DNA from 3 places in the Acidovorax sp. 1608163 genome. Region 3 is predicted to be linked to each of the others. Evidence: predicted binding sites of a transcription regulator. Region 3 holds the regulator's gene; each other region holds the start of a gene.
The links. Region 3 encodes NrdR, which represses ribonucleotide reductase genes. Its sites were predicted from a motif close to CACNANATNTNGTG; they were not measured.
Positions count from the first base shown of each region.

Region 1: a site for NrdR is predicted at 4,015-4,028, ahead of EAG14_RS21150 (ribonucleoside triphosphate reductase). Genes of this name have one in related genera too.
Region 2: a site for NrdR is predicted at 5,627-5,640, ahead of EAG14_RS04770 (ribonucleoside-diphosphate reductase subunit alpha). Genes of this name have one in related genera too.

Region 1 is NZ_CP033069.1:4,742,905-4,752,610, reverse strand. Features, by position in the region: gene EAG14_RS21175 (phosphoenolpyruvate carboxykinase (GTP)) at 1-1, opposite strand, end outside; gene queC (7-cyano-7-deazaguanine synthase QueC) at 373-1,080, opposite strand; gene EAG14_RS22990 (hypothetical protein) at 1,203-1,349, opposite strand; gene EAG14_RS21165 (threonine ammonia-lyase) at 1,433-2,632, opposite strand; gene EAG14_RS21160 (cytochrome b) at 2,666-3,289, opposite strand; gene EAG14_RS21155 (TetR/AcrR family transcriptional regulator) at 3,300-3,890, opposite strand; gene EAG14_RS21150 (ribonucleoside triphosphate reductase) at 4,091-6,109, shown strand; gene nrdD (anaerobic ribonucleoside-triphosphate reductase) at 6,310-6,504, shown strand; gene EAG14_RS21140 (anaerobic ribonucleoside-triphosphate reductase activating protein) at 6,464-7,222, shown strand; gene EAG14_RS21135 (NADP-dependent isocitrate dehydrogenase) at 7,482-9,706, shown strand, end outside.
Region 2 is NZ_CP033069.1:1,054,494-1,064,199, reverse strand. Features, by position in the region: gene ffh (signal recognition particle protein) at 1-417, opposite strand, end outside; gene EAG14_RS04795 (inner membrane protein YpjD) at 524-1,321, shown strand; gene EAG14_RS04790 (PP0621 family protein) at 1,318-1,551, shown strand; gene EAG14_RS04785 (PAS domain-containing sensor histidine kinase) at 1,548-3,251, shown strand; gene EAG14_RS04780 (sigma-54 dependent transcriptional regulator) at 3,257-4,759, shown strand; gene ampD (1,6-anhydro-N-acetylmuramyl-L-alanine amidase AmpD) at 4,761-5,360, shown strand; gene EAG14_RS04770 (ribonucleoside-diphosphate reductase subunit alpha) at 5,735-8,644, shown strand; gene EAG14_RS04765 (ribonucleotide-diphosphate reductase subunit beta) at 8,779-9,706, shown strand, end outside.
Region 3 is NZ_CP033069.1:1,340,501-1,350,206, reverse strand. Features, by position in the region: gene EAG14_RS06035 (DUF349 domain-containing protein) at 1-1,488, opposite strand, end outside; gene EAG14_RS06030 (lytic transglycosylase domain-containing protein) at 2,477-3,331, shown strand; ZMP/ZTP riboswitch at 3,448-3,598, shown strand; gene glyA (serine hydroxymethyltransferase) at 3,636-4,880, shown strand; gene nrdR (transcriptional regulator NrdR) at 4,909-5,358, shown strand; partial or broken gene EAG14_RS06015 (bifunctional UDP-sugar hydrolase/5'-nucleotidase) at 5,661-7,474, opposite strand; gene EAG14_RS06010 (MFS transporter) at 7,490-8,692, opposite strand; gene aroC (chorismate synthase) at 8,779-9,706, opposite strand, start outside.

The DNA of each region.
Region 1 (9,706 bases), 1.6 Mb from region 3:
TCGGGAGCTTCCTAAGTTGAAAAACAGTTTTTTCAAAGGAAGCGAACCGTGCGGCTCACGACGACAAAGACCTGGCGCAATTGCGATGCTGAGCGCTGCCTTTGAAAAAACGGCTTGCGGCAAGCGTTGGCAAAGGGAGCGCTGGGCGGGCCACCCCTTGCACAGCGCGGTGCCTGTGCTCAGTCGGCGGGCGAAACAGGTGTGGCTACCCCCACGGTGTGGAGGCGTCTCCACGCATTCCGCGGGTCGGCTGGGATGACGATTTTATGAATCTGTCGCCGTTTTGTCTGTCAGACTCGGGTCAAATCCATGCAAAAATTGCATGGGGTTATGTGGTGATTATGGAGGCTGTGGGGCCTCAGCCTGGGCCATTCAGGGGGCTTTGCTGGCTGTCCAGCGCTCAAAACCGGCCTTGCGCAGCGCACAGGCGGGGCAGGTGCCGCAGCCGTAACCCCAGGCGTGCCGCTCACCACGCACGCCGTGGTAGCAGGTGTGCGATTGCTCCAGCACGATGTCCACCAGCGCGTCACCGCCCAGTGCATGGGCCATCTCCCAGGTGTCGGCCTTGTCGATCCACATCAGCGGCGTCTCAAAGGTGAAGCGTTGCCCCATGCCCAGCGAGGTGGCCACTTGCAGGGCCTTGAGCGTGTCGTCACGGCAATCGGGGTAGCCCGAAAAATCCGTCTCGCACATGCCCCCCACCAGCGTGTGCAGACCACGCCGGTAGCCCACGGCCGCTGCCAACTGGAAAAACAGCAGGTTGCGCCCCGGCACGAAGGTGTTGGGCAGGCCGGCCGCAGTCATCTGGATTTCGGTCTCGCTGGTCAGTGCTGTGTCGCTGATGCGGCCCAGCACGCCCAAGTCCAGCATGTGGTCGTCGCCCAGCTTGCCGCGCCATTGCGGGAACTGCGCGCGCATGGCCTCCAGAACGGCGTGGCGTGCCTGCAGCTCGATGTGGTGGCGCTGGCCATAGTCAAAGCCGATGGTCTCGACATGGGCAAAGTGGCTCAAGGCCCAGGCCAGGCAGGTGGTGGAGTCTTGGCCACCAGAAAACAAAACGAGTGCGTTGCCGCTGCGCATGGGTGGATTCCTTGCAAAAAATGGGTGAAGTCGGGGCCGTGGTCAAGGCGGGTCAGCGCGTGGCGCCAAACGAAAAAAAGCCCCGCAGTGCGGGGCTTTTGCTCTGGGGCGCAGGGGGCGCCTCAGGCCATTTTGACGGCAATAAAGGCCAACAGGAACATGATGACACCGCCCATGACGGGCAGCACCACGGGCATGACGGAGACCACGTTTTCCACGGGGTCAGGCGATGGCTCGGAAGTGGTGTGCGAGGGGCTGTGGTCCGACATGGTGATGGCTCCAGTGCTGAATGTTGGCGCGATTCTAGCGGTTCCCGTGCGTTTTCGTCTGCGGGTCTTTACGGGTCAGGCGCTCACATCAGGGCCGCTTCCATGCCCGCGGCCCGCAGTTGCTGCAGCACCTGCTCGACATGGCTTTTGCTGCGGGTTTGCAGCACCAGTTCAATGTCCACGTTTTGTGCGGCCAGCATGGTGAAGGCGCGCTGGTGGTGCACCTCTTCGATGTTGGCGCCCGCGTCGGCCACCGTGGCGGTGATGCGTGCCAGCACGCCGGGTATATCGCGTGCGCTGACTTGGATGCGTGCCAGGCGGCCCGAGCGCACCATGCCGCGCTCAATGATGGCGGCCAGCAGCAGCGGGTCGATGTTGCCGCCGCACAGCACCAGGCCCACGCGCTTGCCCTTGAAGCGCTCGGGGTAGCGCACCAGCGCGGCCAGGCCTGCAGCGCCAGCGCCTTCGACCAGCGTCTTTTCAATCTCCAGCAGCATCAGCACGGCCTGCTCGATATCGCCTTCGTCCACCAGCACCAGGTCGTCTACCAGGCGCTTGATGATCTCTTGTGTGATCTTGCCCGGTGTGCCCACGGCAATGCCCTCGGCAATGGTCGATGTGCCCTGCGGGTGGTGCGTGCCTTGAATGGCATTGACCATGGCTGGGAAGCGCTGGGTTTGCACGCCAATGATTTCGATACCGGGTTTGAGTGCCTTGGCCGCTGTGGCCACGCCCGAGATCAGGCCGCCACCGCCCACGGCAATCACCAGCGTGTCCAGGTCGGGCACGGCTTGCAGCATCTCCAGCCCCAGCGTGCCCTGGCCTGCGGCCACGCCCTCGTCGTCATAGGGGTGCACAAAGGTCAGCTGTTGCGTATCGGCCAGCGCATAGGCGTGTGCTCGGGCTTCCTCCAGTGTGTCGCCGTGCAGCACCACTTCGGCGCCAAAGCCTCGGGTGCGTTCCACCTTCACACCGGGGGTGAAGCGTGGCATCACGATCACCGCGCGCAGGCCCAGGCGCTGCGCGTGGTAGGCCACGCCCTGGGCATGGTTGCCCGCACTCATGGCCACCACGCCGCGTGCGCGCTCCTCATCGGTGAGCAGCGCCAGCCGGTTGCAGGCGCCGCGCTCCTTGAACGATGCGGTGAACTGCAGGTTCTCGAACTTGAGAAACACCTGCGCCCCGACGATGTGAGAAAGCGTCTTGGATTCAACGCAAGGGGTGTCCAGCACCTGGCCTTGTAGGCGGGTGGCGGCGTCACGGATGTCTTGGAGGGTCAGCATGGGCGCCATTGTGGCGCACCGGGGCTGGTGGTGTCACTTGGGCTGCGGTCCTCCGCCAGGCCACATCCGCTGCAGCACGCCGTCGCGCCGCACCCAGTGGTGGTACAGCGCTGCAGCCACATGCAGTGCGACGACGCCCCAGGCCACAAACTTGCCCAGGAAGTGGTGGACGGCATCCACCGGCGCTTCAAACTCATCCCAGGTGACGTGCAAGGACTCGCTGACCCATGCAAAGGCCGCAGTCTCGTTGAAGCCGGTCACGGTGAACAGGCCGAAGTCCGTGGGCGCGCCCGTGCCGATGTAGCCAGTCACAGGCATCACGATCAGCAGGCCATACAGCCCGATGTGGGCGGCATGCGCCAGTGCGTGCTCCCACGCCGGGCCTGTGGGCTGCGCAGGTTGCACAGCCCACAGGCGCCACAGCAGGCGGGGGACGACCACAAACCCCACCAGCAGGCCCAGCACCCAGTGAATGTTGAGCACGGGCAGGGACTCCGGCGAGGTGTCGTCCATGAACCAGATGACGTAGTACACGACCACGTATGCGCCGATGAAAGCGGCTGCGCTGGTCCAGTGAAAGAGCTGGGCGATGGCGCCGAAACGGTGGGTGGAGTTGTTCCACTGCATAAAGTCTTTGAATGGGTGGGCTGGGGTCAAGCGGTGGTGGTCAGGCACGAAGCCCGTTGAGCAGGCGGTCCAGCCCGTCCAGGGCTTGGGCCAGCTTGATGGAGGGATCGTCATCTGGCTCGGCGATCCAAAAGGAGGCTTCGGTGACAGCGCCGTACAGCATGCGAGCCGTCACGCCAGCGTGATGCCGCGCCACAGTGCCTTCTTCCATCAGCTGCTCCAAGGACGCTTCCAGTGCTGCAATGCCTACGGACTGGGCGGCCTGGGGCACATCCCCCAACACGGCCCTTGCGTCCTGCAGGATGATGCGGCGGATTTCGGGCTCCAGCGCCAGCTCCAGATAGGTGTGGCAGCGTTGGCAAAAACCGTCCCAAAGGGTCGGCGCGGCCTGCGATACCGCGTCCAGCTGGGTGCCCACCTCGGCTTCGATCTGCTCAATCACGGCCACCAGCAAGCCCTCCTTGCCGCCAAAGTGGTGGTACAGCGCCCCCCGTGTAAGGCCTGCTTCGCCCGTGAGGTCGTCCATGGAGGTGTGTGCGTAGCCCTGTGCGGCGAAGGCGTGGCGTGCCGTGGCCACCAGTTTGGCCCGGGTCTCTTCCATCATTTCCGCCCGTGTGCGGCGCTGCGACATGCGCTCCTCCTTTGACATACGCTACGTATGTTAATTGGCATACGCAACGTATGTCAATGTCTTGAGGCGCGTCACGCTGGGCTGCGGATTGCGTGGTTGCGTCATCGCCCGTTGCGCTTCATCAAACTACCTATAGTGTTTCGTGGGTATCGTTGACGCTATAGGTAGTGTTTTAAACCCTCGTTGGATTGTGAGAACCCATGGCGTCCACCCTCGTCACTTTGCCCCGCGAAGTTGTTTTGCGCAGCGGCCAGCGCGCTCCTTTTGATGCGGAGCGCATCCGCGCTGCGCTGGCCAGTGCGGGCCAGGCCTCGGGTGAATATGGCGCCGAAGAAGCCGCGTTGCTCACCGCGCAAGTCACCAAGGTGTTGATCCACCGCTTTCACGGCGAAGCCCCCACGGTGGAGCAGATCCAGGACGTGGCCGAGCAGACGCTCATCGCCGCCAACCACCTGGCCACGGCGCGCGCCTACATCGTCTACCGCGAGCAGCACGCCACGCTGCGCGCGGATAAGCAGACGCTGGTCGATGTGGAAAGCTCCATCAACGAATACCTCACGCGGGCCGACTGGCGCGTGAACGCCAACGCCAACCAGGGCTACTCGCTGGGCGGGCTGATCCTGAACGTGGCAGGGAAGGTCACGGCCAACTACTGGCTGTCGCACGTCTACACGCCCGAGATCGGCGAGGCGCACCGCAATGGCGATATCCACATCCATGACCTCGACATGCTCAGCGGCTACTGCGCGGGCTGGTCGCTGCGCACGCTGCTGCACGAGGGGCTCAACGGCGTGCCGGGCAAGGTGGAGGCAGGGCCGCCTAAGCACATGAGCTCGGCGGTGGGACAGATCGTGAACTTCCTGGGCACGCTGCAAAACGAGTGGGCCGGCGCGCAGGCGTTCTCGTCCTTCGACACCTACATGGCACCGTTTGTGCGCATCGATGCCATGGACTACGCCGCCGTGCGCCAGTGCATCCAGGAGCTGGTCTACAACCTCAACGTGCCCTCGCGCTGGGGCACGCAGACGCCGTTCACCAACCTCACCTTCGACTGGACCTGCCCCGAGGACCTGCGCGAGCAGGTGCCCGTGATCGCTGGCAAAGAGATGCCCTTCGCGTACGGTGACTTGCAGGTGGAGATGGACCTCATCAACCGCGCCTACATCGACGTGATGACCACGGGCGATGCCAAGGGTCGGGTGTTCACCTTCCCCATCCCCACCTACAACATCACCAAGGACTTCCCCTGGGAGAGCGAGAACGCGCAGCTGCTGTTCGACATGACGGCCAAGTACGGCCTGCCGTACTTCCAGAACTTCATCAACTCCGAGCTGGAACCCAACATGGTGCGCTCCATGTGCTGCCGCCTGCAACTCGATTTGCGCGAGCTCTTGAAGCGCGGCAACGGCCTGTTCGGCAGCGCCGAGCAGACCGGCAGCCTGGGGGTGGTCACCATCAATTGCGCACGCCTGGGCTATCAGCACGCGGGCGATGAAGCGGGCCTGCTCGCCGCGCTCGACCGCCTGATGGAGCTGGGCAAACAAAGCCTGGAGACCAAGCGCAAGCTCATCCAGCGCCTGATGGACCAGGGCCTGTTTCCCTACACCAAGCGCTACCTGGGCACCTTGCGCAACCACTTTTCCACGCTGGGCGTGAACGGCATCAACGAGATGGTGCGCAACTTCACACACGGCCGCGAAGACATCACCAGCGAAGGGGGCCATCGCCTGGCCCTGCGCCTGCTCGACCACGTGCGCGAGCGCATGACGCAGTTCCAGGAAGAAACCGGCCACCTCTACAACCTGGAGGCCACGCCCGCCGAAGGCACGACCTACCGCTTTGCCAAAGAAGACAAAAAGCGCTGGCCTGCCATCTTGCAGGCGGGCACGGCCGAGCAGCCGTACTACACCAACTCCTCGCAGCTGCCCGTGGGCTTCACGGACGATCCGTTCGAGGCCCTGATGCGGCAAGAGGCGCTGCAGTCCAAATACACCGGCGGCACCGTGCTGCACCTGTACATGGGCGAGCGCGTCTCCAGCGGTGCGGCCTGCCGCGAGCTGGTGAAACGGGCGCTGACGAACTTTCGCCTGCCCTACATCACCATCACGCCCACGTTCTCCATCTGCCCCACGCACGGCTACCTGGCGGGCGAACACCCGTTTTGCCCGCGCTGCGATGAAGAGCGGCTGGCCGCCAAGCGTGCGGCCCTGGCTGCCTGAAACGGTGTGGGGCAGTTTTGAATAAAAAGTGCCTCCAGCGCCCAATATAAAAGCGCGAGCAGCTATTAAATGCATAGCAAATTGAAGTGCAATGGCGATAGCTGCAGCACCCTATCGGCCCTGGGCCGATACCCCCGGGGCCACAGGCCACAACGGTGGCCCCTTTTTGTCCTTCCTCCCCTTTTTCGGAGATCCATCCCATGACCCATTTCTCATCCACCGAACACACTGCCGTGGCCAGCGCTGCCGTGCAACTGACCGATGCCGAGCGCCAGCCTTGCGAGGTGTGGACCCGCGTGATGGGCTACCACCGCCCGGTGGCCAGCTTCAACGTGGGCAAGCAGGGCGAACACCATGAGCGCCAGTTCTTCAACGAGTCGCGCTGCTGTGGCTGATGCGGCAGGCGCAGCCCCACTGGCCTGGCCAGGCGGGCTGCGCGTGGGCGGCCTCACGCCGCTCACCACCATCGACTTTCCAGGCCGTCTGGCGGCGGTGGTGTATTGCCAGGGCTGCCCCTGGCGCTGCGGCTATTGCCATAACCCTGAGCTGCTGGACGCCACGGTGCCCGCAGCCACCCCATGGCCCGAGGTGTTGGCCTTTTTGGGCAAGCGCCGGGGGTTGATCGATGGGGTGGTGTTTTCAGGCGGCGAGCCCACGCTGCAAGCGGGCCTGCCCGCCGCCCTGGCCGAGGTGCGCGCGATGGGCTTTGCCACGGCCCTGCACACCGGCGGCATGTACCCCGAACGCCTGGCCGCCGTGCTGCCCCTGCTTGATTGGGTGGGGCTCGACATCAAAGGACCCGAGCACCATTACGAGGCCATCACCGGCGTGCCCGGCAGCGGCGCGCGTGCCTGGCAGTCGCTGGCGCTGCTGCAGGCCCATGCGGTGGCTTTTGAATGCCGCACCACCTGGCACGAGGGCCTCTTCAGCCCACAAGAGCTGCAGACGCTGGGCGATACCCTGGCCGATGCCGGTGTGCGCCACTGGGCCGTGCAGGTCTGCCGAAAAGGGCCTGGCGTGCCCCTGGCTGCGGGTGCCGACATCGAGGCGCCGGTGGGAGCCAGAATCCCGCGCTTCGAGGTCCGGGGGGCCGAGAAAACCCTTGGTCGGTAAAAAAAATCGCGCCAAAAGGCCTAATTTTTTGCATCATGAAAATGCATTGCAAAAAATGGCAATTTCGACAGGCCGACGCAAGCAGAATCGGCGACCATCTGAGATGGCTTGCGCAAAACAGGGCCCAGGCATACGGTTCACCCCCGTGTGAATTCCGTTTTTGCGGCCCGATTTGTGTGAGTCTTATCTGAATTTGACCGTGGTCGCCGGGCGCAATCCCAGCCGGTGGCTTTTCCACTCCTGTTCCTTGAGACAAGTCATGAGTACCCAGCAACCCTCCATCATCTACACCTTGACAGACGAAGCGCCACGCTTGGCGACGGCGTCGTTCCTGCCCATCATCCGCAGCTTCGCGGCTCCGGCGGGCATCAACGTGACAGAGAGCGACATCTCTGTGGCGGCACGGGTGCTGGGTGAGTTTCCTGAGTTCCTGAAAGAAGAACAGCGCGCGCCCAACACGCTGGCCGAGCTGGGCAAGAAGACACTGCAGGCCGATGCCAACATCATCAAGCTGCCCAACATCAGCGCCTCGGTGGGCCAGCTGCAAGCCGCCATCAAGGAGCTGCAAGGCAAGGGCTACGCCTTGCCCGACTACCCTGAAGCCCCCAACACTGACGAAGAAAAGGCCATCCGCGCCCGCTACGCCAAGTGCATCGGCAGCGCCGTGAACCCTGTGCTGCGCGAAGGCAACTCGGACCGCCGCGCCCCCAAGGCCGTCAAGGAATACGCCCGCAAGAACCCCCACAGCATGGCCGAATGGAGCCAGGCATCGCAGTCGCACGTGTCGCACATGCACCATGGCGACTTCTATCACGGCGAAAAGTCCCTGACCCTGGACCGCGCCCGTGAAGTGAAGATGGAGCTGATCACCAAGAGCGGCAAGACCATCTTGCTCAAGCCCAAGGTCTCGCTGCTCGACCGCGAAATCATCGACAGCATGTTCATGAGCAAGAAGGCCTTGCTCGAGTTCTACGAAAAAGAAATTGAAGACGCACGCAAGACCGGCGTGATGTTCTCGCTGCACGTCAAGGCCACCATGATGAAGGTCTCGCACCCCATCGTGTTCGGCCACTGCGTCAAGATCTTCTACAAGGAAGCCTTTGAAAAACACGGCGCCCTGTTCAAGGAACTGGGCGTGAACGTGAACAACGGCATGGCCGACCTGTACGGCAAGATCGCCACGCTGCCCCAGTCCAAGCAAGACGAAATCAAGCGCGACCTGCACGCCTGCCACGAGCACCGTCCCGAGCTGGCCATGGTCGATTCCGCCAAGGGCATCACCAACTTCCACTCGCCCAACGACATCATCGTGGACGCCTCGATGCCCGCCATGATCCGCAACGGCGGCAAGATGTGGGATGCCAACGGCCGCCTCAAGGACGTGAAGGCCGTGATGCCCGAATCGACCTTCGCCCGCATCTACCAGGAAATCATCAATTTCTGCAAATGGCACGGCGCGTTCGATCCCAAGACCATGGGCACCGTGCCCAACGTGGGCCTGATGGCCCAGCAAGCCGAAGAGTACGGCTCGCACGACAAGACGTTTGAGATCACCGAAGACGGCGTGGCCAACATCACCGACCTGGCCACCGGCGAAGTGCTGCTGAGCCAGAACGTGGAAGCGGGCGACATCTGGCGCATGTGCCAGGTCAAGGACGCAGCCATCCGCGACTGGGTCAAGCTGGCCGTGAACCGCGCCCGCAACTCCGGCATGCCCGTGGTGTTCTGGCTCGACTCGTACCGCCCGCACGAAGCGCAGCTCATCACCAAGGTCAAGATGTACCTGCACGAGCACGACACCACCGGCCTCGATATCCAGATCATGAGCCAGGTGCGTGCGATGCGCTACACGCTCGAGCGCGTGATCCGTGGCCTGGACACCATCAGCGCCACCGGTAACATCCTGCGCGACTACCTGACCGACCTGTTCCCCATCATGGAACTGGGCACCTCGGCCAAGATGCTGTCCATCGTGCCTTTGATGGCCGGCGGCGGCATGTACGAAACCGGCGCGGGCGGCTCGGCCCCCAAGCATGTGCAGCAACTGGTGGAAGAAAACCACCTGCGCTGGGATTCGCTGGGCGAGTTCCTGGCCCTGGCCGTGTCGCTGGAAGACCTGGGCCTGAAGACCGGCAACGCCAAGGCCAAAGTGCTGTCCAAAACGCTGGATGCCGCTACTGGCAAGCTGCTGGACAACAACAAAAACCCCAGCCCCAAGACCGGCCAGCTCGACAACCGTGGCAGCCAGTTCTACCTGGCCCTGTACTGGGCCCAGGCCCTGGCCGCGCAGACCGACGACGCCGACCTGGCCAAGCTGTTTGCCCCTCTGGCCAAGCAACTGACCGACAACGAGCAAAAGATCGTGGACGAGCTCAACGCCGTGCAAGGCAAGCCCGTGGACATCGGTGGTTACTACCTGCCTGATGTGGCCAAGCTGGACGCCATCATGCGTCCTAGCCAGACGTTCAACGATGCGTTGAAGGC
Region 2 (9,706 bases), 290 kb from region 3:
CACGTCGCCCGACACCGTCAGCACCTTCTTCTTGCGCCGCTCGATCAGGTGCTTGGCCAGCTTGGCGGTGGTGGTCGTTTTACCCGCACCTTGCAGGCCCGCCATCAGGATGATGGCCGGGGGCTGCGCGGCCAGGTTGATGTCGGCCACGCCCTCGCCCATGGTGGCGGCCAGCTCCTGGTTGACGATGCTCACCAGCGTCTGTCCGGGCTTGAGCGAGCCCAGCACCTCCTGGCCCAGGGCTTTTTCCTTGACGCGGGCGATGAAGTCGCGCACCACCGGCAAGGCCACATCGGCCTCCAGCAGCGCCATGCGCACTTCGCGCAGCATGTCCTGCACGTTGGATTCGGTGATGCGGGCCTGGCCACGCATCTCCTTGACGAGTCGCGTGAGTTTGTCGGTAAGTGCGGAGGCCATAGGAGATTTTGGAAAGGTTCCAGGGTTACCCGTTACCCGCACACAGGTCAAATGTGGGCAGGTTTGCCAAAGCGCTGGCAGCGGGCGAAAGGCTAAACTGTGACCCATGATTTTACCCAGTGCTTCCCCCGTCAGCTGGTTGCTGGCCCTTGCCGCAGCCTTGGCATACGCCGCACCTGCCGCAGCCGCCGCCCGGTTGGGCGCCACCGCCACACGCAACGCTCTGCTGGTGGCATGGGTGTTGCACGGTGCCCTGCTGGTCTGGGGGCTGTGGGGTGATGCGCCCCGCTTCGGTTTTGCCCCGGCCTTGTCGATGACGGCCTGGCTGGTATTGACGGTGTATGCCGTCGAGCGGCAGCTCTTTCCCCAGATGCAGGCACGCTGGGTGCTGGCCGCCCTGGGCGCCGCCACCATCGTGCTGGCTCTGGCGTTTCCTGGGCAGCCGCTGCATGTGGCGGCATCTGCCTGGCTGCCGCTGCACCTGGCCTTGGGCATTGCCTGCTATGGCCTGTTTGCCGCTGCCGTGGTGCACGCCTGGCTCATGACCCGTGCAGAACGCCACATCCGCCAGGCCGAAGACCCGCACAGTGGCATTCCTCTGTTGACGCTGGAGCGGCTGACCTTTCGCTTTGTGACGGCCGGTTTTGTGCTGCTCAGCGCCACCTTGCTGGCGGGCTGGCTGTTCAGCGAAACCCTGTACGGCCGCGCTTGGCGCTGGGACCACAAGGCCGTTTTCTCGATGCTCTCGTGGCTCACATTTGCCACCTTGCTGCTGGGCCGCGCACGCTTTGGCTGGCGCGGGCGCAATGCCGTGCGGGTGCTGTACGCAGGCGCTGCATTGCTGATGCTGGCGTACGTGGGCTCGCGTTTCGTGATGGAAGTCGTGCTGGGCCGCAGCGTATGAAATACCTGGTCCTGCTCATCGTGCTGGTGATTGCCGTGGGCGTATGGCGCAGCAAGCGTGAGCCCGCCCAGCCAGCACGCACCCCACCCGCAGCCCCCCCCAAACCCCAGGACATGGTGGCCTGCGCCCATTGCGGCCTGCACCTGCCCTACAGCGATGCGGTTGTGCAACGTGGCGTGGCCTATTGCAGCGCTGAGCACCTGCGCGCTGGCCCAGCGCTGCGCCCATGAAAGAAGCGCTGTTGGCCGACGCCCGGCTGAACACTGCGGACGCGCCCTTTGTGCGCCTGTGGCGCGGCTTTCTCACAGGACGGGTGATGATTGCCGTGGCACTGCTGGTGCTGCAGATCCTGGGGCAGTGGTTCAACCAAGTCAGCGACCCCGTCTTGATGACCGTATGCGGGGCCTACCTGTGCGCCGCCGTGCTGCTACGCATTCTGGGGCGCCATGCCCCCCCTGCTGCGGGCACCGGCGTGCAGTGGCTTCCCTCCATCGGCGTGGACATTGCCGTGGTCAGCGCCCTGCAGCTCTTGCACACGGGCGCCATGAATTTCACCCCCTTGTTCGGCCTGCCCATCCTGATGGCCGCCGTACTGGGCACCCTGACCCTGGCGCTGGGCACCACCGCCGCCGTGACGCTGCTGCTGTTGCTGTGGGCCTGGTGGAGCAGCACCCAATCGCTGAGCGACGACACCCAGCGCTACCTGCAAAGCGCGCTGACGGGCACCGGGTATTTTGTGGTGACTTACTTGGTGCACCAACTGGCCACCCGGCTGGTGGGCGAGCAGGAAGTCGCCCAGCGCAACAGGATGGCAGCGCAGGTGCAGACGCAGGTGAGTGCCCTGGTGATCGAACATTTGAGCGACGGCGTGCTGGTGGTGGACGAAAGCGACGTGGTCCGCATGGCCAACCCGGCCGCTCAGGGCCTGCTGGGGGAGAGCCAGCACACCCAGCTGCCTTTTTCCCTGGGCCGGTGCGAAGGCTGGCAGCCCCTGGTGGACCTGGCACACCGCACGTTTGACCAGGAAGCCCCCCAAACGGCCGACGTCGCATTGCTGCACCCTGGCGAAAGTCCCACCGGGCTGCATGCACGCACCTGGATGACATCCACCCACGCCGACCCGCAAAGCCGTGGAGAGCGCCTGTGCGTGATGTTCTTGCATGACCTGCGGGAACTGGAGGCGCGCCTGCGCACCGAAAAGTTGGCCGCCATGGGCCGCATGTCTGCTGCCGTGGCGCATGAAATCCGCAATCCGCTGGCCGCCATCGTCCAAGCCAACGCGCTGCTGGAAGAAGACCTGCAAGACCCTGGTCAAAAACGACTGGCACAAATGGTGCAGCAAAACGCCGACCGACTGGCACGCATTGCCGAGGAGGTGCTGGACATTGCCCGCGTGCAACACCAGATCAGCCATGCGCCGGCCTCCACGCTGGCACTGGATGCCAGCGTGGCCCAGGTGTGGAGTGACTGGTGCGCCCAGGACCCCGCCAAGCGCCAAGGGCAAATCCTGCTGAATGCGCCGATGCTGCACGTAGAGTTTGATACCGAGCACCTGCGCCGGGTACTGGTCAACCTGCTGGACAACGCCTTGCGCTACATGGGGCCCCATGAAGACTCGTTGCAAGTGCAAACCCGCACCAGCGTCACAGGCCAGATCACGCTGCAGGTCTGGAGCGACGGTGCCCCCATGGACAAATCTGTGGAGCGCCACCTGTTCGAGCCCTTTTTCTCCTCAGAGAGCCGCTCCAGCGGCCTGGGCCTCTATATATGCCGCGAACTGTGCCAAAGGCACGGCGCCTCCATCAGCTACCAGCGCACCCACCGTACCACCGCGCGTGGCAACACCGGCGGCAATGCCTTCACCGTGGCGTTCAGGCGCACCACACGCCCCCAAGAAGCCGCCACGCTATTCGACTCCATCGTGATCTGAGAACCATGAACGCCACCGCTGCCTCCATTTTGGTCATTGATGACGAGCCCGACCTGCGCACCCTGTACGAGTTGACCTTGCTGCGCGAGGGCTACCGCGTCGAGACCGCCTCGACCGTGCAAGAAGCCCGTGAACAGCTCAAGGGCCGCCCCTTTGATGTGGTGATCACCGACATGCGCCTGCCTGACGGCTTTGGCATGGAGATCCTGCAAGACCTGCGCGACCAGCAACGCCGCGAACGCTGTGTGGTCATGACCGCCTATGGGTCGGCAGAGAACGCGGTGGAGGCCCTGCGGTCGGGCGCGTTTGACTACCTGACCAAGCCGGTCGATCTCAAGCAGTTCCGCTCGGTCGTGGCCTCTGCCGTGCAGGGCACCGGCGCGACACCCGCCCCCCGAGCGCCCCGTGCGGGCACCACCCAGCGCTCATCGGCCTCTGGTGGCGAACAGGCTGCCACTGCGCCAGGGATCGTGCCCGCAGCGCTGGCACGTATGGTGGGTGACTCCGAAGCCATGCGCAACGTCAAGCAGCGCATCGCCAAGGTAGCGCGCGGCATGGCCCCCGTGTTGGTGCACGGCGAATCAGGCACCGGCAAGGAGCTGGTGGCCCAGGCCTTGCACGCCTGCAGCCAACGCTCGGACGGTCCCTGCATCGCTGTGAATTGCGGCGCCATCCCGGAAAACCTGCTCGAAGCAGAGTTCTTTGGCGCGCGCAAAGGGTCGTACACCGGCGCCAACCAGGACCGCGACGGCTACTTCCAGGCGGCACGGGGCGGCACACTGTTTCTGGATGAGATCGGCGACCTGCCTCTGGCCATGCAGTCGAAACTGCTGCGCGCGATCCAGGAGCGCAGCGTGCGCCCCCTGGGTTCGACCCAGGAGGAAACAGTGGATGTGCGCATCGTCAGTGCCACCCACCGCGATTTGGCCGCCGATGTCCAAACCGGGCGCTTTCGCCAGGACTTGTACTACCGCCTGAATGTGATCGAAATCGTGATACCGCCACTGCGTGAGCGCCGGGAGGACTTGCCCGCCCTGTGCACCACCTTGCTGGCGCGCATCAGCCAAGAGTCCGGCATGCCCGTGCCCCGACTGAACGAAGCGGCCTTGCAGGCCATCGCATCGCACCCCCTGACAGGCAATGTGCGTGAGCTGGAAAACCTGTTGCACCGCGCCGTGGCGCTGAGCGAAGGGGACGAATTGCAAGTGGAGTGGCAAGGCGACGCCACACCGCCGCAACCCTCAGCCCGCCCCGAGCCCACGCCCGACCAACACACCCACGGCACGCCGCATTCGGCGGCAGATTGCCCCGCCTTGCCCAACGACTTGCAGGCCTGGCTCGACCAGCAGGAGCGGGACATTCTGGTTCGGGCACTGAAAGAATCCGGGTTCAACCGCACCGCTACGGCCGCGCGGCTCGGCATCAGCCTGCGCCAGATTCGCTACCGCATCGCCCGACTGAACATTGCGGTGCCCAACGACCAGGACTTTCTGGACGAGATCGGCTGACATGGCCGCAGCCCCATCGGCAGACCTGTGGGACGGTGGCTGGCACCGCGATGCCATGCGACTACCTTCCCCCAACCACGGCCCCCGCCCTGCGGACGCCAGGCAGTCAGTGGACTTGGTCGTGGTGCATTCCATCAGCCTCCCGCCCGGGCACTACGGCACCGGGGCCGTGCAACAGTTGTTCACCAACACCCTGGACTGGGAGGCCCATCCCTATTTCCAGCAGATCCGTGGATTGCAGGTGTCGGCCCACTTCTTTATTGAGCGCAGCGGGCGCCTGTGGCAATTTGTGGACTGCGACCAACGGGCGTGGCATGCAGGCCAGTCGGCCTATCGCGGCAGAACCAACTGCAACGATGACTCGATTGGCATTGAACTGGAGGGACTGGAGGGGCATCGCTTTGAATCCGCACAGTACCTCACCCTGGCAGCGCTTTGCCATGCCTTGGCCGAACGTTACCCTCTGCGATATCTGGCAGGGCATGAGCATGTAGCCCCCGGGCGCAAGCAAGACCCAGGGCCTGGATTCAATTGGCACAAACTGGCAGAGCTGCTGACCCAAAGCACCCTGGAACTCCCCAGTCAAGTGACCCCTCGCTAAACCCGACCTGTTTTCAGGTTTAAAAATCGGGGCAGATTCAGGGTAGGATCGCCCCCCTTCCAAAAAGACAAACCAAGCACTGAGCGCCGCAGCGGGCCAAATACCGCGACAGCCCGCACCACCACAAGGTCTGCTCTTCCAAACCGTGTGGCACAGCGGGTTTTCACGCTCTGCACCCACCCCTGAAGGGGTGCAAAACAGCTGGTTTCCAGAAACCCAACACCCAAGGCATTACACTACCGGTAGTGTCTTGAACACAATCGACACACCATATATAGTGTGCGACAGCCGAAAGGCTGGCGCACCACTCTCGCCTTTGCAGCAGCCCCAGCGGCTGCCCACACACCCCAGTCAGCCCACAGAAGAGGACACCCATGCAAGCTGCTTTGAACACGCCCGCCACCACGCACGCCACCCCTGAAGAAGCCGCAGGCGACGCCGCCAACACGGCAGCCAACGCCCAAGGCCACTACCAGATCATTCGGCGCAACGGCGCGGTCGTGCCCTTCGAAGCACCCAAGATTGCCATCGCTCTGATGAAAGCCTTTTTGGCGGTGCATGGCACCCAGGGCGCAGCATCGGCCAGCGTGCGCGAGGTGGTAGACGCCTTGACGCAGGGCGTCAGCCGCGCGCTGATGCGCTCACGCCCCGGTGGCGGCACATTCCACATTGAAGACGTGCAAGACCAAGTCGAGTTGGGCCTGATGCGCGGCGGCCACCACGAAGTGGCCCGCGCCTATGTGCTGTACCGCGAGCGCCGCACACAAGAGCGCGCCAATCTGGTCAAGCAACATGCCCCCGCCGTGCCTGTACTCCATGTGCTGGACAACGGCCAGCGCGTCACGCTGGACCTGCACCGCCTGCAGTCCCTGATCGAATCGGCCTGCGTTGGGCTGGGCAAAGACATCAAGGCAGACCCCATCGTGGCAGAAACCATGCGCAACCTCTATGACGGAGTGCCCATGGACGAGGTGTACAAGGCGTCTATTTTGGCGGCCCGCACCCTGATCGAGAAAGACCCCGACTACACCTACGCCACCGCACGCCTGCTGCTGCACACCATCGTGCGCGAAGTGCTGGGCCGGGACGTCACGCAAGACCACATGGGCGCAGCCTACGCCGAGTATTTCCCCCAATTCATCCAAAAGGGCGTGGACAACGAACTGCTGGATGCACGCCTGCTGAAATTCGACCTGGCCCGTCTGGCGACAGCCCTGAAGCCCCAGCGCGACCTGCAATTCGACTACCTGGGCCTGCAAACACTGTACGACCGCTACTTCCTGCACGTGCGCAAGAGCCGCATCGAGTTGCCCCAAGCCTTCTTCATGCGTGTGGCCATGGGCCTCTCGCTCAATGAGAAAGACCCGGAAGCCCGTGCCATCGAGTTCTACGAAGTGCTCTCCAGCTTCGACTTCATGTCCAGCACGCCCACACTGTTCAACAGCGGCACGCTGCGCTCGCAGCTGTCGAGTTGCTACCTGACCACGGTGCCCGACGACCTGGACGGCATCTACGAATCCATCAAGGAAAACGCCCTGCTGTCCAAGTTTGCTGGCGGCCTGGGCAACGACTGGACCCGCGTGCGCGCCCTGGGCTCGCACATCAAGGGCACCAACGGCGAGTCCCAAGGCGTGGTGCCGTTCCTCAAGGTGGTCAACGATACGGCCGTGGCCGTGAACCAGGGCGGCAAGCGCAAGGGCGCCGTCTGCACCTATCTGGAAACTTGGCATCTGGACATCGAAGAGTTCCTGGAGCTGCGCAAGAACACCGGCGACGACCGCCGCCGCACGCACGACATGAACACGGCCAACTGGATCCCCGACCTGTTCATGCGCCGCGTGATGGAAAAGGGCACCTGGACCCTGTTCTCGCCATCCAACGTGCCCGATCTGCACGATCTATTTGGCGCAGACTTCGAGAAGGCCTACGTGGCCTATGAAGCCAAGGCCGCCAGCGGCGAACTCAAGCCCAGCAAGACCTTGCAGGCGACCGACCTGTGGCGCAAGATTTTGACCATGCTGTTTGAAACAGGCCACCCCTGGATCACTTTCAAGGACGCCTGCAATGTGCGTTCGCCCCAGCAGCACGCTGGCGTGGTGCACTCGTCCAACCTGTGCACGGAAATCACGCTCAACACGAGCGACACCGAAACGGCCGTGTGCAACCTCGGTTCGGTCAACCTGCGCCAGCACTTGAAGGATGGCCAGATCGATCACGACAAGCTGAAGAAGACCATCACGGTGGCCATGCGCATGCTGGACAACGTCATCGACATCAACTACTACGCCGTGACGAAAGCCCGCGACTCCAACCTGCGCCACCGTCCGGTGGGTTTGGGGCTCATGGCCTTCCAGGACAGCTTGTATGAGTTGCGCATTCCCTACGCGTCGCAAGAAGCCGTCGAGTTTGCCGACAAGTCGATGGAGGCCATCTGCTACTACGCCTACTGGGCATCGACCGAACTGGCCAAGGAACGCGGCCAATACTCCAGCTACAAAGGCTCGCTGTGGGACCGCGGTATCTTGCCCTTCGACACCCTGGACATGCTGGCGCAAGCCCGTGGCGGCTACGTGGAAGTGGACCGCTCCGCCACGCTGGACTGGGATGCCCTGCGCAAGAAGATCGCGCAGGACGGCATGCGCAACTCCAATTGCGTGGCCATTGCCCCCACAGCCACCATCTCCAACATCATCGGCGTAGATGCCTCGATCGAACCATCGTTTGGCAATCTGTCGGTCAAGTCCAATCTGTCGGGTGAGTTCACCGTGATCAACGGCGGCCTGGTGCGCGACCTCAAGCGCCTGGGCCTGTGGGACGACGTGATGATCATGGATCTCAAGCACTTCAAGGGATCGCTGCACCCCATCGACCGCGTGCCCGCCGACATCAAAGCGCTGTACTCCACCGCTTTCGAAGTGGAACCGAAGTGGCTGGTGGAGGCGGCCTCGCGCCGCCAAAAGTGGATCGACCAGGCCCAGAGCCTGAACATCTACATGGCCGGTGCATCGGGCAAAAAGCTGGACGACACCTACAAGCTCGCATGGGTGCGTGGCCTCAAGACCACCTACTACCTGCGCACGCAAAGCGCGACACACGTGGAAATGAGCACCGTGAATACGCGCCAGCTCAACGCTGTCTCGTCCGGTACCGAAGGCACTTCGGCCCAAGGCGCGCAAGCCCACAGCAACGCGCCCGAAGCCTCTGCCGCAACCACATCAGCAGTGCCAGCCACCGACGTTCAATTCACGGCGATTGACGATGTGGCTTGCGAGGCGTGCCAGTAACCACAACCACGCGGCACACCGACCCCAATTGGTGTGCTGCGCATGTGCTGTGAAGCAACAAATCGTTGCTGCATAACGCTTCAGTGCTTTCCTTTTTGCAGCACTGCTTTCATAATCCGAACACTGGAAAATCTATGCTGACCTGGGACGAAGAAGTCAAGCCCTCATCGCAAAATCAAACGGACGGCGGTCTGCAAAACAACCGCCAAGCAGAGCAGTCTCCGCTGTCTTTTGAGTCCACGGCATCGCAGCCTGCAACCAGTGCACAGCAGGCCCCAGCAGCCACACACCGCCGTGTCAATGCAGCAGACAAGCGCATCATCAACGGCCAGACGGACGTCAACCAGCTCGTCCCGTTCAAGTACAAGTGGGCCTGGGAAAAATACCTCGCCACCTGCGCCAACCACTGGATGCCGCAAGAGGTGAACATGACGCGCGACATCGCGTTGTGGAAAGATCCGAATGGGCTGACCGATGACGAGCGCCGCATCATCAAGCGCAACCTCGGCTTCTTTGTGACCGCCGACTCGCTGGCCGCCAACAACATCGTGCTGGGCACCTACCGCCACATCACTGCCCCCGAGTGCCGCCAGTTCCTGCTGCGCCAGGCGTTTGAAGAAGCCATCCACACCCATGCCTACCAGTACATCGTGGAGTCGCTGGGCCTGGATGAAAGCGAAATCTTCAACGCGTACAACGAAGTCCAGTCCATCCGGGACAAAGACGAGTTCCTGATTCCCTTCATCGAAGCGATCATGGATCCGAACTTCCACACCGGCACGCTCGAAACCGATCAGACACTGCTCAAGTCACTGATCGTTTTTGCCTGCCTGATGGAAGGGCTGTTCTTCTACGTCGGCTTCACACAGATCCTGGCGCTGGGTCGGCAGAACAAGATGACCGGCGCGGCCGAGCAATACCAGTACATCCTGCGCGACGAGTCGATGCACTGCAACTTCGGCATCGACTTGATCAACCAGCTGAAGCTGGAAAACCCACACCTCTGGACCCCAGAGTTCAAGGCCGAGATCAATGCCCTGTTCATGAAGGCCGTGGAGCTGG
Region 3 (9,706 bases):
CAACTCGGCAAACAGCTTTTCACCGATATGGCCGCTTTCGCGCCAACGGTCGCCAAACTGGTACAGCGCACGATGGATGCCCTTCCAATCGCCAGAGGCTGCATGCTCCTGGGCCCAGGCCTTGACCTCTTCGATCAAAGCCAGGCGCTGGGCCTTGTGCTCAGCAGCCTCCGCCCGGATCTTGTCCAGCCATGCTTCCACCACTTTGTGGGCTGCATTGCAGGCCTCGTCAAACTTCTTCCACAACCCGTGGTTGGGTGCACCACCCTGGTCGGCTTGCTTCCATTGCTCACGCAGCTGGCGCAGGGTTTCCTGCATCTTGCGCCCACCCAAGGCCTGGCCTTCAGGGCGATTGAGCAGCGCTTCGGCCTTGGCCACCAACTCTTCACGCACCTGATCGGCACTCCAACGCTGCCAGCCTTCCAGCTCACCAGCGGCCACCAAGGCAGCATGCACTTGCTGCTCCAACGCGGCATCCAGGTGCTTGCCATGGACCTTCAGCACGGCGCGCAAAGCGGCAGCCGCACCCGCGCTGGCCTTGCCGTGGCCTTCGGCAGTTTCCTTTTCTAGCACGACCAGCGCTTCGCGTACGGCCTGCACCGCCTTGTCGCGCACCTCGGGGGCCACCTTGGGCTTGGCCGGACGGGCCGCCTTGGCCGCTGCGGCAGCCGCCTCAGAGGGCAGGCCCCGCGCCACACGCAACTCATCAGCCCACACAGGCACAGGCGGCAGTGGGGCATTGGCATCCTCGGCCGCCGCAACCGCTTGGGCCAGCGCAGGCTGAAATGCCTCCCACACCACCAGCAACTGGGACTTGGAAGCATCCAACAGCGGGGGAAAACGGGCTTCCACACTGGCCCAACTGGCATCACCTGCCAGACCAAGGGCTTGCTCTTGCCAACGGGCGACATCCGCCCCCAGCAATTCCAAGGCGGCCTGCGCATCACGCCAAGATTTTGTCGATAGCACTTCAATGCGCTGCGCGAGCAGTACGGCCGCTTCGCGCTGCACCTGGACACGGTGCTGCAGGTCTTCAATCACCTTGACGCGGTCGGCAATTTGCACCTTGAGCACAGACAGGGGCTCACGCGACAGAGGTGCACCTGCCTTGGCGGCATCCCGCTGCCAGGCTAAAGCGTCAGCGATATTGAGCTTGGAGGCCGCCAGCAGTGCCTGGGCTTTCTCGGCCCACTCGGCCGCGATCGCTTCTTGCCCCTTGGCCCGGCGAATCTCATCCAGACGCTCGCGCACCGCGCGGGCCGCGCCCTTGTCCCGGCCACTCAGCTCCTTGAACACCTCTTGCAGTTGCTCAGGCGCCGGCTGCGTGGTGAGCCAATCGCGGATACGCGAAGCGCGCTCACCAGAGGTCGCTGCTGAAAAAGCACCACCAGTCAGTGCGTCCAGCGGGTGCAACTCTTGGGTTTTGGCCGGGGCCGGATTCACTTCAGGGGCTTCAGACATTTTGCTGCGGGAAAAAAAAGGAAACATGGATCAATCAAAAACGAATGGGGCCTGGAGGCCAACACCCCTAACCAGACCAGCCATGGCACCGGCCTTACAGACAGGCCATGGCAAAAGAAACTATTGTCACAGACAGGCCAACCGACCTGCGTGGGGATGATGCCCGGGCATCATCCCGATCAACATGACATGGCACAAACACCCCCTGCCCATGCACAGCAACCCTGCTGGCCAGTGACCAGGGTCTAGGGCAACCCCAAGGGCAACAGCGCCCATTATCTATATATATGCAAAGGCACCGATTGACAGCCCCTGGAGCCGAGGAAAAACCAAAGGGGTGTCAACCACACCAAGCGCCAGCCCACAAACAAGAAAGCCCGATGAACACGGCCATGTGGCTTGCTCACCGGGCTTGACGGCTGACACAACGGTCTTTGCCATCGCTTCGCAACGCGGAGGTTCACGTCCCCGCTGCGAGGGGGCAATGGATTGCCCCCATGGGGTGCCATGAAAGCCTCGTCTGCTGCACCTAGGCACTGAATGCGGTTGGAGGGAGATTTGGCTTCGTCCGGCGATGCCTGATCTTTCAGGCGCCTCCACGTTAACAAACTACGCCAACCGCTTCAAACAGCAATTTCAATCACCACACATCAATTGATTGAAAAAATCTTTCAAACAACACCCTCCCCTCGACAAACCGAGGCCACAAAGCACTTCCTCCGTCAAAAATATGGATGCAATCACAGTGTTTTTATAATTTTTATGTCTTAAAATAATTTTTGATAGTATTGACCATGAATTAAGTACCCTCCTAGAATCCGCCAGCCTTCAAAACCAAGGCTGGTAAAAACCCCAACCCGCTGCCGAACCCGGCTAAGTCAACTCTGCCAGCGTCGCAACCTGCGATCGCACCGACACAGAGTTTGATGGCGTACCAATCCAAGCGGACACCCGCAACCGCACTGCCAACACCGGCAGGCGCCCCGTGCGGAATCCGCCTCAGAAAGGAAGAGCTATGACAGCGTCAGGAAAAATAGTCTCCGGCGTACGAACCTTCGTTGCCGATGTGACCAACGGTTTTCTTGAGATCACCCACAACAGCTTTGCCCTCATCGGCTTGGCAGTTGCCTTTGTGGCCATCACTTTGACGGCCCGACCCGACCTGCGCCAAGCCGGCGAGGAGCAGCTCATGGGCTGGCTTCAGGCCCGGCAGGTCGCAGCCATTGGCATGCCCGTTGAGCCCGAGGCCAGCGAGCGCGCCACGGCCAGCAACCCCAAAGACCTGCCCAAAGAGCAGGCTGCGGTGGCCTTCTGGCTCAGCAAAAAATACAAGGTGGCAGCAGAGCCCCTGAGCGCGCTCGTGGCGGAAGCCTACGAAATCGGCGGGCGTACCAAGCTGGACCCCACGCTCATCCTTGCCATCATGGCGATTGAGTCCAACTTCAACCCCTTCGCGCAAAGCGCGGTGGGTGCGCAGGGCCTCATGCAAGTGATGACCACGGTGCACACCGAGAAGTACCAGAATTTTGGCGGCCACTTTGCCGCGTTTGATCCCGTCTCCAACCTCCGGGTTGGCGTCAAAGTGCTGCAGGAATGCATTGCACGTGCAGGCTCGATCGAAGGCGGGCTGCGCTACTACGTGGGCGCAGCCAATTTGGCAGACGACGGCGGCTACACCGCCAAGGTGATGGCCGAACATGCCCGCCTGAAGCAAGTGGCCAGCGGCCGCTCGGTGCCACTGAACGCACCGACGATGCTGTCAACCCAGGCGCCAGCGACACCAGCCCAGGCAACCCCCACAACCTCGCGCAACACGCCTTCCGCAGCAGGGAACGACAGCAAGGTCGCGCTGCTCACGACCGGGCTCTGACAACCCGGTCAGCGGGCCACCAAGGCACCGCCATGGCCCGCAGCGGGAGCACATTGCTTCGCACAGCCCCACAGCAAAGTCAGGCAAAGTGGCAGTCCCCAGACCTCAGCTACACTACGCGGGTACGCAACTGGCGATAGGCGCAAGGCCCTCACGGGTGTTGCCGCTGACGTGGAAACCAGCAAGAACCTGCTTCTTGTGAACCACTGGGGAGCGTGCCGCAAGGTCCCAAGACTTTGCGTTCCGCCGTTCGCCTGGGCAGCCCTTGTTTCAAGGGACACAAGTTCATAGGACTGCCAACACCATGTACGACCGCAATATTCTTGTCGAACAAACCGATCCCGAGCTGTTTGCCGCCATCCAGGCTGAAAACGCCCGCCAAGAGCACCACATCGAGCTGATCGCCAGCGAGAACTACGCATCCCCTGCCGTGATGTGGGCGCAAGGCACCCAGCTCACCAACAAGTACGCCGAAGGCTACCCAGGCAAGCGCTACTACGGTGGCTGCGAGCATGTGGATGTGGCCGAGCAACTGGCCATTGACCGCGTCAAGAAGATCTTCGGCGCCGATGCCGCCAACGTGCAGCCCCACTGCGGCGCCTCCGCCAACGAAGCCGTGTTCCTGGCCTTCCTCAAGCCCGGCGACACCATCATGGGCATGAGCCTGGCCGAAGGCGGCCACCTGACACACGGCATGCCGCTGAACATGTCGGGCAAGTGGTTCAACGTGGTCAGCTACGGCCTGGACAAGAACGAAGCCATTGACTACGACGCAATGGAAGCCAAGGCCCGCGAACACAAGCCCAAGCTCATCGTGGCCGGTGCATCCGCCTACAGCCTGCACATCGACTTTGCCCGCTTCGCCAAGATCGCCAAGGAAATCGGCGCGATCTTCATGGTGGACATGGCCCACTACGCGGGCCTGATCGCTGCGGGCGTGTACCCCAACCCCGTGCCCCACGCTGATGTGGTGACATCGACCACCCACAAGAGCCTGCGCGGCCCCCGTGGCGGCATCATCCTGATGAAGGCCGAGCACGAAAAGGCCATCAACAGCGCCATCTTCCCCGGCCTGCAAGGCGGCCCGCTGATGCACGTGATCGCAGCCAAGGCCGTGGCCTTCAAGGAAGCAATGCAGCCCGAATTCAAGGCCTACCAGGAACAAGTGGCCAAGAACGCCAAGGTCGTGGCCGAGACGCTGACCGCACGCGGCCTGCGCATTGTGTCGGGCGGCACACAAAGCCACGTGATGCTGGTCGACCTGCGTGCCAAGGGCATCACCGGCAAGGAAGCCGAGGCCGTGCTGGGCGCCGCCCACATGACCATCAACAAGAACGCGATCCCCAACGACCCTGAAAAGCCGATGGTGACCAGCGGCGTGCGCATTGGCACCCCTGCTATGACCACACGCGGCTTCAAGGAAGAAGAAGCCCGCATCACGGCGAACCTGATCGCCGACGTGCTGGACAACCCACGCGATGAAGCCAACATCGCCGCCGTGCGCGCCAAGGTCAACGCCCTGACCGCACGCTTCCCTGTCTACCGCTAAGCCGTCAAGCCGATAGCGATCAGCGACCATGAAATGCCCCTTCTGCAGCCACCTGGAAACGCAAGTCGTTGAAACACGGGTGTCTGAAGACGGGGTGTTCATTCGCCGTCGCCGCCAGTGCGGCGCGTGCGATAAGCGCTTTACCACCTACGAACGGCCGGAAGTGAACTTCCCGGCCATCGTCAAAAAAGACGGCCGCCGCATCGAGTACGAGCGCGGCAAGCTGCTCGCCTCCTTCAACCTGGCGTTGCGCAAGCGCCCGGTGAGCACCGAGCAAATCGACAGCGCCATTGAGCGCATTGAAGAAAAGCTGCTGAACCTGGGCCAGCGCGAAGTGAACTCGGGCCGCATCGGCGAGTTGGTGATGCGCGAGCTCAAGAAGCTCGATAAGGTCGCCTACATCCGCTTTGCGAGCGTGTACCGCAGCTTTGAAGACATTGATGAGTTCCGGGCACTCGTAGACGAAGTACGCAAGTAAGTCACTGCACCTTGCATTGGCGACCCAGGGCAAAACTGCCGCAGACTGCACTGCAGTCATTCCACTTCTTCGGTAGCCCAGCGCCCAATTGCTACCAAATTTATAGCTGCCAGCGCTTTAAGCACAATCGCTAGAGGCCTTTTTGACTTAAACTCCAGCAAAAGCCCCAGCGCGCTTGCCGCCTGATGTGCAGTGCGAGGCAACGATCCCACAGGCATCCATCCCAGGCGGCGGGCTCACCCCGCAGTGGGCCGGGTCCGTAGACCTGGTAGCCACCGCGCAGGGCGAAGCCCCTCAAGCCATCAGCGCACCACCCGCTGGATGCGATTGGTGGCAGGTGGCACCACCGGGTTCTGCGCCCGCACATAGGCCTCCAGGGCATCCAGGTCCTGATCCCCCCCAGGGTGTCACGCCCCTCAGAAAATACGGTGAACCCATCGCCCCCACTGGCCAGAAAGCTGCTGATGGCCACGCGCACCTGGGCGCCCTCTTCCAGCGGCTTGCCGTGCAAAGTCATGTGGCTGATGCGAGCCCCCGCAGGTTGCGAAAGGTCGTACCGGTAGCCAAAGCCTTCAGACACCGACAGCACCCGAGGCGCCTCTGGCCGGCTGGTGCCGCCGCTGAACTGCTGCTCCAGCACCGCGCGAATCTGAGCCCCGGTGTAGGTGCGCACCATGATGTTGTTGCCAAAGGGCTGCACGCTGAACAGCTGCCCATAGCTCAAGCGGCCCTGGACATCAGGCACCAGGTCGGCACGCAGGCCACCGGGGTTCATGAACGACAGCTGGGCACCGCCCTTGTCGGGCGCCTGGGTAGCGGCCAGCTGCGCGTCGGCAATCAGGTTGCCCAGCGCGCTTTCCTGGGATGCGGCACGCGCCCGCAGCACCGGGGCGCTGGCCCGCCCCACAGGCCGCTGGGCCAGTGGCTCGGCCGCAGCGCGGTAGCGGGCCACCAGTTGGTGCACGAAGGGGTCTGCAGCGAAGGCTGGCACGGCCGGGTTCAGCGGCACCAGCCCCTGGCTGCCGGTAAAGGCCTCGCCTTGCACGATGTGGTTGTGTGCCGCCTTGCGCACCACGCGGCGGGTGCTCAGGTCCACCTGCAAAGCCACCTCGGTCACCAACGAGCCATATTGCCCCGCACTGGTCAGCAAAAAGGGCCGTGCGGGATTCACCCGGCCGTAGTCGCACACATAGGCCTGGTGGGTGTGGCCCGACACCACCACATCCACCGCAGGGTCCAGCCGCTCCAGGATGGGCACGATGTCCCCATTGATGCCCGAGCAGCTCTGCTCCAGCACCTTGGCGTTGGTATAGCCGCCTTCATGGATGGCCACCACAATCACATCGGCGCCTTGGGCACGCAACTGGGGAATCAGCGCATTGGCGGTGCTCGCCTCGTCTTCAAAGCGCAGGCCCTTCACCCCCGAGGGGCTGACCATGGTGGGCGTGGCCTTGAGGGTCATGCCAATAAAGCCCACGGTCACGGTCACCCCGCCTTGGGTAAAGCGCTTGATGCCCGTGGCAGGCAGCAGCGGCTGCCCGTCTTCACGCAGGGTGTTGGCGGCCAGAAAGCCAAAACGCGCCCCCTCAAAGGGCTTGCTGATCTGGCACGGCTCGCGCACCGTGAACTTCTCGCAGCCGCCCCGCTGCAGGCGCAGCAGTTCCTGCCAGCCCCGGTCAAACTCATGGTTGCCCACGGCAGAAAAGTCGATCTGCATGTGGTTCACCGCTTCGATGGTGGGCTCGTCCAGAAACAAGGCCGAGACCAAGGGCGAGGCCCCCACCATGTCCCCAGCCGTGATCACGGCGTGGTGCGGGTTGCGCGACTTGAGCTGGGCGATGGCACTGGCCAGGTAGGCCGCTCCACCGGCAGGCACGCGTTCGACGCCAGCGGCACCACGGATGGGCACCGCGATGTGCGGTGGCTCCAGGTTGCCATGCAGGTCATTGAAGGCGATCAGCCCGATGTCCATCGTGGCGGCGCCAGGGGCTACCGCGCCGGGCTGCATCGCCGGGCCCGCTTCAGGGCCATGGGCACAGCCCACCAATGCGGCCGCAGCCAGCACGCAGGCCGCAGCACCCACCCATCGCACTTTGCCCGTTTGAATCTGATTCATGTCATCTCTCCCTATTCACTGCGGAAGGCGGGCAGCCAGCCGCCCCACCCTCCACGCACACACACAGGCCAGCAGGCTGCTGCCCATGGCCAGCCAGTACACCGAGGCCAGACCCAGCGCCGCGCCCACCGCACCACCGGCCAAGGCCCCCAGCACCCCTGGCAGGCCATAGGCCAGCACCGAGTACAGCGCCTGCCCCCGGCCACGCAAACGCCCTGGAAAGAACTGCGACAGCAACGCAATGCACGCCGTGTGGTGCGCGGCAAACGTCAGGGCGTGCAGCACCTGCGCAGCGCACAACACCGCCCACCACTCGCCGCCTGCCGCCGTCATGCCCATGCGCAAAGCCATGGCGGCAGCGCACACCAGCAGCCAGCCCGTCAAGGGCCAACGCGGCAGCCACCGGCTTTGGGTAAAGAACCAAACGATCTCGACCACCACCGACACCGCCCACAAAATGCCAATGGTGGATTTGGCGTAACCCAGCGCGTCCAGGTACAGCGAAAAAAACACATACACCGCCATGTGCGCCAGCACATGGAAAAACGCGGACGCAAAAAACCACCGCACCACGGGCTGGCACAGCACCGGCCACACAGGCGGGTTCAGGGTGCCGGGCGTAGCGGCCTCGGCAGCGTCTTCCTTGAGCCCCGGCAACAGCCAGGTGCTGACCACCACGGCCAGCAAGGTACCCAGCGTCCAGCCCGGGAAATGCGCCATGCCATGGCGCTCAAACCAGGCCCCAGCCGCAAACACCGTGACCAAAAAGCCCAGCGAGCCCCACAGCCGCACCCGGCCATAGCGCCGCGCATCAAAGCTGCCACCCTGGCTGACAAGGTGCGCCATGGCGGCCTCGCTCATGGGCATCATGGCGCTGGTGTGGGTGAACATGAGCAGCAGCACAGCAGCCAGCCAGAACACACCAGCCTCCCACCACAAGCCCAGCGACACCACCAAGGCCACCGTGGCACACAAGCGCAGCCAGCGCACCCGCTCGCCCGTGTGGTCGCTGAGCATGCCCCAGCCATAGGGCGCAAACAACCGCGTGAGGGACTGCACCGACGTCAGCACGCTGATGGTGAGCAATGGCAAGCCCAGGCTTTTGAGCCACAGCGGAAGGTACGGGTTAAAGAACCCGATGTGCGCAAAATAGCTGGCCGACAGCGCAGCAAATGGCAGCAAGGGGCGGCTCGCCCAGGCCGTGCGCAGCCTGTTCATGCCTGTCAGGCCGCGCAGGCACAACGTGCCCGCGCAGCAACGCCCATGCCATCACGCTGCAAATTGCGCACAGGCCGTGCGGGTCTTCAGAGGAACGAGGCTTTGATCGGTGCCACGTCGTGCACCACATCGCCGCACTGGGCGCGGTGGCGCAGGGCATGGTCCATCACCACCAGCGCCAGCAGCGCTTCTGCAATAGGGGCTGCACGGATGCCCACGCACGGGTCGTGGCGGCCCTTGGTGATGACTTCGGTGGGGTTGCCGTGGATGTCAATGGAGTCGCGCGGACTGATGATGGAGCTGGTGGGTTTGATGGCAATGCTCACTTCCAGGTCTTGCCCGGTGCTGATGCCGCCGAGCACGCCGCCCGCGTTGTTCGAGAGAAAGCCGTTAGGCGCCATCGAATCGCCATGCGTGGTGCCCCGCTGGGCCACGCTGGCAAAACCGGCACCAATCTCCACGCCCTTGACGGCATTGAGCCCCATCATGACAAAGGCAATGTCGGCATCCAGCTTGTCGTACAAGGGCTCGCCCAAGCCCACTGGCACACCCGTGGCCTGCACCCGGATGCGCGCACCACACGAATCACCCGCTTTGCGCAGGGCATCCATGTAGTCTTCGTACTGGGCCACATCGGCTACCGGGGCAAAAAACGGGTTGCTGCGCACGTGGTCCCAGCTCTCGAAGGGAATCTCCAGCTCGCCCAGCTGCGTCATGCAGGCGCGGAACTGCGTGCCATATTGCTGCTGTAGCCACTTTTTGGCCACGGCGCCCGCCGCCACGGTGGGGGCCGTCAGGCGTGCAGACGAGCGACCACCGCCCCGAGGGTCGCGAATGCCGTACTTGTGCCAGTACGAATAATCGGCGTGGCCAGGGCGAAAGCTCTGGGCGATGTTGCCGTAGTCTTTGCTGCGCTGGTCGGTGTTGCGAATCAGCAGGGCAATGGGGGTGCCGGTGGTCTTGCCCTCGTACACGCCCGAGAGGATTTCCACCGCGTCAGGTTCGTTGCGCTGG